2 regions of the Nocardia sp. NPDC004718 genome follow, and region 2 is predicted to be linked to the other one. Evidence: riboswitches for the same ligand, from Rfam matches in the RefSeq annotation. Region 2 holds a riboswitch; the other holds the start of a gene.
What was found. A riboswitch is a leader RNA that binds a small molecule or an ion and turns the genes downstream of it on or off. The one in region 2 is predicted to bind S-adenosylmethionine.
Positions count from the first base shown of each region.

Region 1: linked by a shared signal. The riboswitch ahead of ACWEH3_RS29970 (ATP-binding cassette domain-containing protein) and the one ahead of ACWEH3_RS08955 (aminotransferase class V-fold PLP-dependent enzyme) in region 2 are both predicted to bind S-adenosylmethionine.

Region 1 covers NZ_JBSGCA010000055.1:5,280-10,323, forward strand. Annotated here, with positions in the region: gene ACWEH3_RS29950 (LppM family (lipo)protein) at 1-26, shown strand, start outside; gene ACWEH3_RS29955 (glycosyltransferase) at 62-1,228, shown strand; gene ACWEH3_RS29960 (hypothetical protein) at 1,255-1,962, opposite strand; SAM riboswitch class I at 2,348-2,441, shown strand; gene ACWEH3_RS29965 (hypothetical protein) at 2,453-2,653, opposite strand; partial or broken gene ACWEH3_RS29970 (ATP-binding cassette domain-containing protein) at 2,650-2,838, shown strand; gene ACWEH3_RS29975 (GNAT family N-acetyltransferase) at 2,897-3,412, shown strand; gene ACWEH3_RS29980 (LLM class flavin-dependent oxidoreductase) at 3,409-4,521, shown strand; gene ACWEH3_RS29985 (ABC transporter substrate-binding protein) at 4,518-5,044, shown strand, end outside.
Region 2 covers NZ_JBSGCA010000008.1:129,463-134,506, reverse strand. Annotated here, with positions in the region: gene ACWEH3_RS08960 (Pls/PosA family non-ribosomal peptide synthetase) at 1-2,192, opposite strand, end outside; SAM riboswitch class IV at 2,726-2,839, shown strand; gene ACWEH3_RS08955 (aminotransferase class V-fold PLP-dependent enzyme) at 2,887-4,206, shown strand; gene ACWEH3_RS08950 (helix-turn-helix domain-containing protein) at 4,131-4,631, shown strand; gene ACWEH3_RS08945 (flavin reductase family protein) at 4,642-5,044, opposite strand, start outside.

The sequences.
Region 1 (5,044 bases), on a different contig from region 2:
GGCGCTCGGTGACGCAGAATCGCTGAGCGACAGGTCGGTGTGCCGCGATAGCGTGGCCCACATGGTGAGTGCCGACCTGCCGAAGACGTTGCGCGCGAACTCGACCCTGCCTTCCTTCGCCGCCGCGGTCGCCGCGCTCGGCGCGGGCATCGCGCTCTACAACCGGATCACCGTGCGGCGGTTGACGAACACCCCGACGACGGTGATCGAACCGGTCACCGTCTGTATCCCGGCGCGCGACGAGGCCGACCGGCTACCCGAGCTGATCGGCGACCTGCGCGCCCAGGTGGGCGTGCCGCGCATGGCGGTACGCATCCTCGACGACGCGTCCACCGACGACACCGGCGCCGCGGCCCGCGCGGCGATCGACGACGACCCGCGTTTCACGCTGCTGCACAGCGAGTCCGACCCGGTCCCCGGCTGGACCGGAAAAGCCGCCGCCTGCGTCCGGCTGGCCGAGGAGGTGTCGACGCCGGTGCTGATCTTCTTGGACGCCGACGTGCGACTGGCCCCGACGGCGCTCGCGGCGGCGGTCGGCGCGCTGCGCGCACGACGCGCCGCGTTGGTCTCCCCCTGGCCCCTGCAAGTGGCAGGCTCGGTGGCGGAGGCGCTGGTGCAGCCCCTGCTGTGCTGGTCGTGGGCCTCGACGCTGCCGGTCACCGCGGCCGACCGGAGCCTTCGACCCGCCACGGCGGTGGCGTGCGGGCAGTTCCTCGTGTTCGACAACGTCGCGTACCGGTCGGTGGGCGGCCACACGGCGGTGGCCGGAAGCGTCACCGAGGACCTCGACATCGCCCGTACGCTGCGGCGAGCCGGTCACTCCACGGTTCTGGTGGCCGCGGGACCGCTGGCCCGCACCAGGATGTATCGCGACGCCGCGGAATTGGACGCGGGCTACTCCCGCTGGCTCTGGTCGGCCTACGACGGCACGATAAGGGGTGGAGCGGCGGTGGGACTGGTTGCCGCCCTTGCCTATTGGGTGCCGCCCGCAGTGGCGGTGTTCGGCCGCGGGGCGCACCGCCGGGCGGGCCTGATCGGCTGGCTCGCCGCCGTCGCCGGGCGACTGCTGGCCCGCTCGACCGAAACCGGCGGCCCACTGAAACCTTCGGACCTGTCTGCCGCCGTCGCGCATCCGGTATCGGTGGCGGTGTATCTGCTGCTGTGGGTGCGGTCACACCTGGCCCGTCGCCGCGGCACGGCGCGCTGGAAAGGTCGGCCGCTGCCCTGAGCGACCGTGCCGCGGTGACGGAAATCTCATGGCACCGGGGTGATTCCCACCGTCGGCAGGAAGAAGCAGGACTTGGCGCCGTTCTGCACCGTGCCGAACATCGCGGCGAGCACGGTGCCCTTCCCGGTGTCCACCGGGACCGCGCGCACCCCGCCCATCGGGAGGGACGCGACGAGGAAGTCCCGGATCGCCTGCTCGGCCGCGGGCCGCTGGTCCGGCGGAACGGCCGCGGGAACCATCGAACGCGCGACCTCCGGCAGCGGCCCCATGGCGGCCGTGCCGCTGCGGCCGGTATTCAAATTCAGCCAGCTCACCTGCATTCCCGCGGTATTCGGGCCGTCCGGGCCGAGCCCGTAGGGCACGAAGGTGAACATGGCCTGCCCGGCCTTGACGGCGCTGAGGTCCTGGCCGGGAATCTGGACTGTGGTCTTCGGCCACGGCCCTGGAATGGCGCCTGCCACGGCGGGCGCCAGACCGGCCGTGGTGTTGTCGAGGCAGAACGCCGACGCGCTCGGGTACGCGAACGGCTGGATACCGAGCGCGCGCAACGCGTCGAGCGCGGCTTGATACGCGCCGAACAGGTCACCGGGGGCGGCGATCGGCACGGAGTCCTCGGGGAACGCGGGAATCGTGGCATCCGGAGCCGCGAACGCGGCCCCCGGCCCGGCGAGCACGAAGGCGATCGAACTGGTCGCGACAGCGGACAACTGGGTCAGACGGCGCAATATGTTCACGAAACCTCCTCATCGGCGGAACGATCGAGGGGGACAGTACTCCGGCAAACGCAATCAGCAGCCGGGATTGCACACAGCAATTTCGTGGCGAGTCCTGTTTGCCCGGAACGGACCTCCGCGTAGCCCACCGGCGTTCCCCAGCGTCGGCGATAGCCGTATGCTGCATCGGACCATCCCAGTCCGGCGCCACGCGCCCGGGATCGGCGAAGCGCGGAAACTCACCTCGCCCTCGGCAGAGCAGCGCACGCCCGGTTACTAAAAAGATCCGATGAATCGGCGTCGACAAGATCTACGCTCACGGTGATTACTTCTCTTGTTCCAGGCTTCCCTTGCTGGGCATCATGATTCGGCTCGCCCCTGACATCCGTTGACAGGGGGTCGGCGCCAACCATCCAGAGCGACCGAGAGACCTGGCTCGTCGACGTCGCAGCAACCCCCCGGTCACCGGGTGCGGGTGCTTCCGCCGGGACCGATGGAGGAACCGAAGTGATCATCGAGGACCCGTCATGAGCACGTCCACCGCGCCGGACGCCGCCCCCGAGGCCGCCGCGCCGACCGAACCGGACCCGACCGGAACACCGGCCCCCGCCGAGACCGGCGCGACGCCGACCGTCGCGAAGACCCGGCATCCCTGGCGCTGGGTGATCAGTGCCGCCGCGCTGATCCTGCTCGCCCAGTTCGTGCACGGCACGCCTGCTGCTGGATCGGGTCGGCATCGGACACCTGGCGGACGCGTATCCGCGCAGGCTGTCGGGCGGGCAGCAGCAGCGGGTGGCGATCGCTCGCGCGCTGGCGCTGCGCCCCCGCGTGATCCTGTTCGACGAGCCCACCTCCGCGCTGGACCCGGAACTGGTCGGCGAAGTGCTCGACGTGATCGGTCCGCGATCTGGCGCACGGCGGCACCCGCCCGGCCTGCCGAAGAAGCGCTGAGCCGATGACACAACCGCTCTCGACCCCGACACTGCGCGTGCACCGGGTCGCCCAGGACGACCCCCTGGCCGCGCCCCTGCTGGCCGAACTCGCCCTCGAGTACAGCAGCCGCTACGGTCGCACGCCCGGCGAGGTGCACGTCTCGTTGCGCGAGCACCCGGCCACCGCGTTCGCGCCGCCGCACGGCGCGCTGCTGGTCGTCACCCGCGACGGAGAAGTGGTGGCGGGCGGTGCGTTCCAGCGCTACGACGCGCACACCGCGGAGCTGAAGCGGATCTGGACCTCGCGGGAGCACCGCAGGCAAGGGCTCGGACTGTTCGTACTCGAGCGGCTGGAAGCCGAGATCGCGCGCCGCGGCTACCGGCGGATCTACCTGACCACCGGACCGCGTCAGCCCGAAGCGGTCGCCCTCTATCTCGCCGCCGATTACCGCGCGCTCTACGACCCGGCTCTGCCCGCGGAACAGATCGGGCCGCATCCCTTCGAGAAGCAGCTGCCCGCGCTGGGAGCGATCGCGTGAAGTTCCTGCTGTTCACCTTGGTCACCCGGGTACCCGATCCGCGGACCGGCCGCCTGCCCGGCACCCGGGAACGCCTGCGCGACGTCGTCGGCCAGGCGCGGCTGGCCGAGGAACTGGGTTACGACGGGTTCGCCGTCGGCGAGCGGCACGAGGATCCGTTCCTGTCCGCCGCGCCGCCGGTCATCCTGTCCCACCTGGCCGCCCTCACCTCGCGGATCACGCTGTTCACCGCGGTGACCACGCTGAGCCTGCTCGACCCGGTGCGCGCCTTCGAGGATTACTCCACGCTGGACAACCTGTCCGGCGGGCGGCTCGAGCTGATCATCGGCAAGGGCAACGGCGCCGCACAGGCGCAGCTGTACCACGTCACGCCCGACGACCAGTGGGACCGCAATCGCGAAGGCTACGAACTGTTCCGCGCCCTGTGGGCCGGTGACAACGTGACCTGGTCGGGGCGCTTCCGTCCGCCGCTGCGCGAGGCCAAAGCACTGCCGCGGCCGTGGCAGCCGAAGATCCGGATCTGGCACGGCAGCGCCACCAGCCGCGAATCGGTGGAACTGGCCGCGCGCCACGGTGATCCACTGTTCTCGGCGAACGTCACCAACCCGATCGAGCCGTATGCCGAGCTGGTGCGCCACTATCGGGAACGCTGGGCGTTCCACGGCCACGACCCCGCCGACGCGCTGGTCGGCGCGGGCACCACCGGATTCCAGGTGTCGCGCACCTCGCAGGAGGCGCTCGCGGCCTACGGGCCGATCTTCGAAGCGCGGCTGGCGCTGGCGCGCGAACGCGGGCTGCCGGTGGTGTTCGAGACCCTCGACGACTACGTGGCCCGCAGTTCGGCGCTGATCGGCAGCCCGGAGCAGGTGATCGACAAGGTCGGCCGCCAGCACGCGCACCTCGGCCACGAGGTGATCCACCTGTCCGCCGAACGCGACGGCCGCCCCGAGCGGCAGTACCTGGACGGCCTCGAGCTGTTCCAGGCCGAGGTGGCGCCCGAATTGCGCCGCCGCATTCCCAGCCGACCGTTGGCGACCGGTGTCGCCGACGCCGACCCCGACCAGGGCGAGGAACTCGCCCGCCCCGAAGTATCTGGAGTTGCCCCGTGATCCGAACCCGTCACCGAATCGTCGCGCTGGCCGGCGCGCTCGCCGCGGCCACCACCGTGGCCGCCTGCGGCAGTGATTCGGCCGCGCCCGGCGGCGACGCGGGCCCGCCCCAGCCGGGCGGTGTACTGCGCTACGGCCTGTCCCAGGCGCCGACCTGCTCGGATCCCGCCCAGGCGGGCACCAATCAGACGCTCTACGTCGCCCGGCAGATCGTGGATTCGCTGACCGACCAGGACCCGGCCACCGGCGAGCTGAAGCCGTGGCTGGCGCAGAGCTGGGAGACGAGCCCCGACGCGAAAGTCTTCACCTTCCACCTCGTCGACGGCGTCACCTTCAGCGACGGCACGCCGCTCACCGCCGAATCGGTCCGCAACACGTTCGATTCGGTCGTGAAGATCGGCTCGGGCAAGGCGCCGCTGGGCAGCAGCTACCTCACCGGCTACGTCGGGACCACGGCCGTGGACCGGCTCACCGCCCGGGTCGAGTTCAGCAAGCCCAACGCACCGTTCCTGCAGGCGTCCTC
Region 2 (5,044 bases):
TCGACCCCCTTGCCGATCTTCGCGCCCAGCGCGCGGGCGAACGGCACCATCCAGGGGGCGCCGGACAGATTTTCGGCGCCGCTGGCCTCGGACAGGCGCACGGCCGCCCACAACCGCAGATGCACCGAGCCCCCGCGCGGATAGCGCCCAGGCCGGACACCACGCAGCAGCAGCCGCGCGCCCGCCACGCAGATCGTCATCCGGCCGAGCGGCGAGATGAACAGCAGGAACGCGACCAGCGTCCACCACCAGGACAGCTGTGGCAGCCATGGCAGCGACCCCGACCAGGCCGCGATGTTGCCGACGATCGCCAGCCAGGTGAGCCACTGCAAGCCGGTAAGGGTGGTGAGCGGGATGGTGGCGAGTACCTGCGCGGCTTGCGCGAGCGGTGGCGTCGGCCGCACCGTCCGGTCGGCGACGGCCACGGTGGGCGTGGTCTGCTCCAGCAGCTCGGCGAGCGCGCCCAGGCGGGGATGGTCGTAGACGTCCGCGACGGCGATCTGCGGATACCGTTCGCGCAGGGCGGTGACCAGCTGGGCCGCCGCGAGTGAACCGCCGCCCAGGTCGAAGAAGTCCGCGTCGAGATCGCCGACCTGCGCGCCGAGGATGGCGTCCCAGAGTCCGGCGATCCACAGGGCCGTGCCGGTCAGGTCGTTGTCGTCGTCGTCCTCGGCGGCGTTGGGCAGCGGCCAGGGCAGCGCGTCGCGGTCGACCTTGCCGGAGGTGCGGGCGGGCAGTTCGTCGACCACCGCGAGCCGGGGCACCAGCGGCGCGGGCAACTGTCCGGCGAGGACCGCGCGCGCGGCCTTGGCATCGAAATCCGGTCCTGGTCCGGTCAGATAGCCGACCAGTAGCTTGTTGCCCGCTTTTGTGGTGCGGATGGCCGTCGCGGCGCCGGTGACTCCGGGCAGGTGTTGCAGAGCGTTATCGATCTCGCCGAGTTCGATGCGCCGCCCGCCCAGCTTGATCTGATCGTCGGCGCGGCCGAGGAAGACCAGACCGGCGCTGTCGTTGCGCACCAGGTCGCCGCTGCGGTACGCGCGCTCCCAGCCGACGGAGGCCAGCGGCGCGTACTTCTCGGCGTCCTTGGCCGGGTCGAGGTAGCGGGCCAGCCCGACGCCGCCGATCACCAGTTCGCCGGATTCCCCCTCGGCCACCGGGTTACCCGCCGCATCGACGACGACCAGATCCCAGCCGTTGAGCGGCAATCCGATTCGGATCGGCCACTGACCGTCCAGCCGCGCGGCGCAGGCGACGACCGTGGCTTCGGTGGGACCGTAGGTGTTCCACACCTCGCGCGCCACATCACCGTTTCCGGCGACACGCTCGGCGAGTTCCGGCGGGACGGCCTCGCCGCCGAAGATGAGCAGGCGCACCGCCTCCAGCGCCTCGACCGGCCAGGTCGCCGCCAGGGTCGGGACGGTCGAGACCACGGTGATCCGCCGCCGCACCAGCCAGGGACCGAGATCGGCGCCGGTGCGCACCAGTTCACGCGGAGCGGGCACCAAGCAGGCGCCGTTGCGCCAGGCCAGCCACATCTCCTCGCAGGACGCGTCGAAGGCGACCGACAATCCGGCGAGCACACGGTCACTCGGACCGATCGGGGCGTCCGGAAGGAACAGGTCGGCTTCCGCGTCGACGAAGGCGGCCGCGTTGCGGTGGGTGACGGCAACGCCTTTCGGCGTGCCGGTGGAACCCGAGGTGAAGATGATCCAAGCGTCGTCGCGGGGAGTCGGCAGCGTCGACCAGCCTTCCTCGCGCTGCTCTTCCGCCGCGCGGATGCCCGCGGCGGTGGTCTCGATGCCCGCCGCGGTCACGATCGCGGTGACCTGCGCCTCGCCGAAGACCAGTTGGGCGCGCTCGTCCGGGTCGTCTGCGTCGACCGGCACGTAGGCCGCGCCGGAGTACAGGACGGCGAGGATGGTCACGTAGAGCTCACGGGTGCCCGACGGTATGCGTACGCCGACCCGGTCGCCCGGTCGCACACCAGCGGTGGCGAGACGGGCCATGGTCTTCTCGATCTCGACGACCAGCTCCAGGTAGGAGAGCACTACTCGGCCGTCATCGATGGCAGGGGCGTCGGGGTGGGCGAGCGCCGTCGCGGTCAGGATGTCGACCAGTGTCCTGGCTTCCGGCGCGCGGTCACCACGCGACAACGGGCCCGCGGGCGCGTCGACGTCTGTCTCGAGCATGGTGCTCTGCGCACCTCCCATCGACTCGCCTCACACTTTCCCGTTGTTGTGTCATAGCTGGGTTACCAAAGGGCAAACGCCACGATGGCCAGTTGTCCACGGTACCCGGGGTTGTCGTCGTTCGTTGTTCACCGCAGCGGGCGCCGGATCGGCGGGCGCTGTGCGCGTTGTTGCAGGTGGGATCGATATTCGCCGCCGCGACAGGCCGATCGCTGGTCGGTCCGCCGTCCCTCGGGTTCGCCGGGAGATCGCTCGTGTGCGGGTGTGATTCCGCTCATCGAAGCGGTGCGGACCTCGGGATGGGCACGTGCGGCGTGGAGGCTCGTGGCGCCGGCGACCGGTCCGCCGCCTCGGAGCGCGGTCGAAGGCGTCAGTTGCCGAGGGGCGCGTGGGATGTCGAGGCAGCGGCTCGCGGGCGGTCGTCGGGATGCTTGTAAAGGCTCACGCCTGGTGGTTATCTCCACGCGGTGCTCCTGGGACTCGGGGTCGAACGTGGTTGACAGCGCCGGGGCGCTTCTGCCACCCTCGGGTCAGGTCATGAGTGCCAGCGCGAAGCCCCGGCTTGCTGGCCGGCAACCCTCCTCCGCGGTGGGGTGCTCCGGGTGACGACCCGGCCGCCGCCCGACCGGGCGCGGCAAGCGCGGACTCGACGAATCATTCGATTGCGGGTCCCTTAGCCGACGGGATTCACGTGATGACTACCACTGTCGACAACACCTGTGCCGCTCTCGCCCGGGTCTCCGGCGACGAATTGCTCGTTCCGCTGGTGCAAGGCGGAACGGCCACCTACGCCAACTTCGACTACGCGGCGAGCGCGCCGGCGTTGACGCAGGTCACCGACCGGGTACAGCAGTTGCTGCCGTACTACGCGAGCGTGCATCGCGGCGCGGGCTACGCCTCCCGGATCTCCACCGAGTGCTACGAGGCCGCCCGCGGGTCGGTCTCCCGGTTCCTCGACGCCGCCGACGATCAAGTGGTGGTGTTCACCCGCAACACCACCGACTCGCTGAACCTGCTCGCGTCCTGCGTGCCCGGCGACACCGTGGTGCTCGACATCGAGCACCACGCCAACTTCCTGCCCTGGACCAGGCGGGGCAGGCGGGTCGTGCAGGCCGCCGACACGGTGGAGGAGACCATCGGCAGGCTGGTCGCCGAACTGTGCAGCAGGCCCGCCGCACTGCTCGCGGTGACCGGTGCGTCGAATGTGACCGGCGAGGTGCTTCCGCTGGAGCGGCTGGCCACCGTCGCGCACCAGTGCGGCGCCCGAATCCTGGTCGACGCGGCCCAGCTGGCCCCGCATCGTCGAATCAGCCTGCGCGCCAGTGAGATCGACTACCTGGCGTTCTCCGGCCACAAGCTGTACGCGCCGTTCGGCGCGGGTGTGCTGGTGGGCAGACGGGATTGGCTCGACGCGGCGCGGCCCTACCTCGCCGGCGGGGGCGCGGTGCGTGAGGTGAGTACCGACGCGGCCGAGTGGGCGCCCGCTCCGCAGCGGCACGAAGCCGGGTCGCCGAACGTGCTCGGCGCCGCCGCGCTGGCCGCCGCCTGTGACGCGCTCTGTGTCATCGACGCCGAAACCCTTGCCGCGCACGAACATCAGCTCGCCGACCGTCTCCGCGACGGCTTGGCCGAGATTCCTGGCGTTCGGCTGTTGCGCATCTGGACCGACAGCCCCGACTCCGTCGGCATCGTCGCGTTCACTCTGGACGATTTCGCCCCCGGCCAGGTCGCCGCCTATCTTTCCGCCGAACACGGTATCGGCGTCCGCGACGGACGCTTCTGCGCCCACCCGCTGCTCACCCGTCTCGGCTTGGACGGCGCACTGCGCGCGAGCATCGGCCTCGGCACCACCTCCGCCGACGTGGACCGCCTGATCGATGCCATCGCCACCCTCGTGGCGACGGGCCCCACCTGGAACTACGCCGCCGAGAACGGCGTATGGAACCCCACCCCGGAAACGCGCCCCTTCACCTCCACCGCCCCCACCGGCGCGGCTCCCTGCCTCGTGGGCTGAAACGACGCTTGTTCCTCGATCTCGTCGAAAAGGGCACTAAGGATCCCAGGCGATATAGCATTGATGCTATGGGCGACGAGCGCTCGACCGCTGCATCGCGGAGCGGCATACGGCCGAGGAGGATGAGATCAATGGCTGAGCGTGGTGATTGGGCGGAAATCAGGACCCGCCGGATGAAGGAACCCGGCGCCGCGGAGGCTTATGAAGCGGCTCGGTTGGCTTATGAACTGGGGCGGACAATTCGGCGGATGCGCGAGGAGCGGGGCTGGAGTCAGACCGGGCTGGCCGATGCCGCAGGTATGACCCAGTCCGCGGTCGCCAGGTTCGAGGCGGGTGGGACGGTGCCCAGCCTTCCTGTGCTGGAGCGGCTGGCCCGTGCGCTCGACGCCGAGTTGGTGGTGCAGGTGCGGCCGAGGGTGGCGTAGCGAACTCGGGTCAGTCGCCGAGGGCGGTCGGCCGGTAGTAGCGGCCGTTGTAGTACAGCAGCGGTGCGGCGGAGGGCTTCTCGTCGGTGTTGTCGTGTACCCGGGTGACCAACCCGACGACGAAGGTGTGGTCGCCGATGGGGATCAGTTGGTGCACGGTGGCGCGTAGCCAGATGGGGGTGCCGTGCAGGACGGGTTCGCCGGTGTCGAGGGCGGTCCACAGAGATCGGTCGGTGAAACGCTCCTCCGCCGTTCGGGAGAACCGGTGGGCCAGGTGCTGCTGGTGTTCGCCCAGGAAATGGATGACGACGGACTCGGCGTCCAGCATGCCGGACAGGCTGGAGGAGGTGTGCGCGATGTTGAACGACACCAGCGGCGGGTCCAGCGACAGCGAGGCGAAGGAAGTCGCGGTG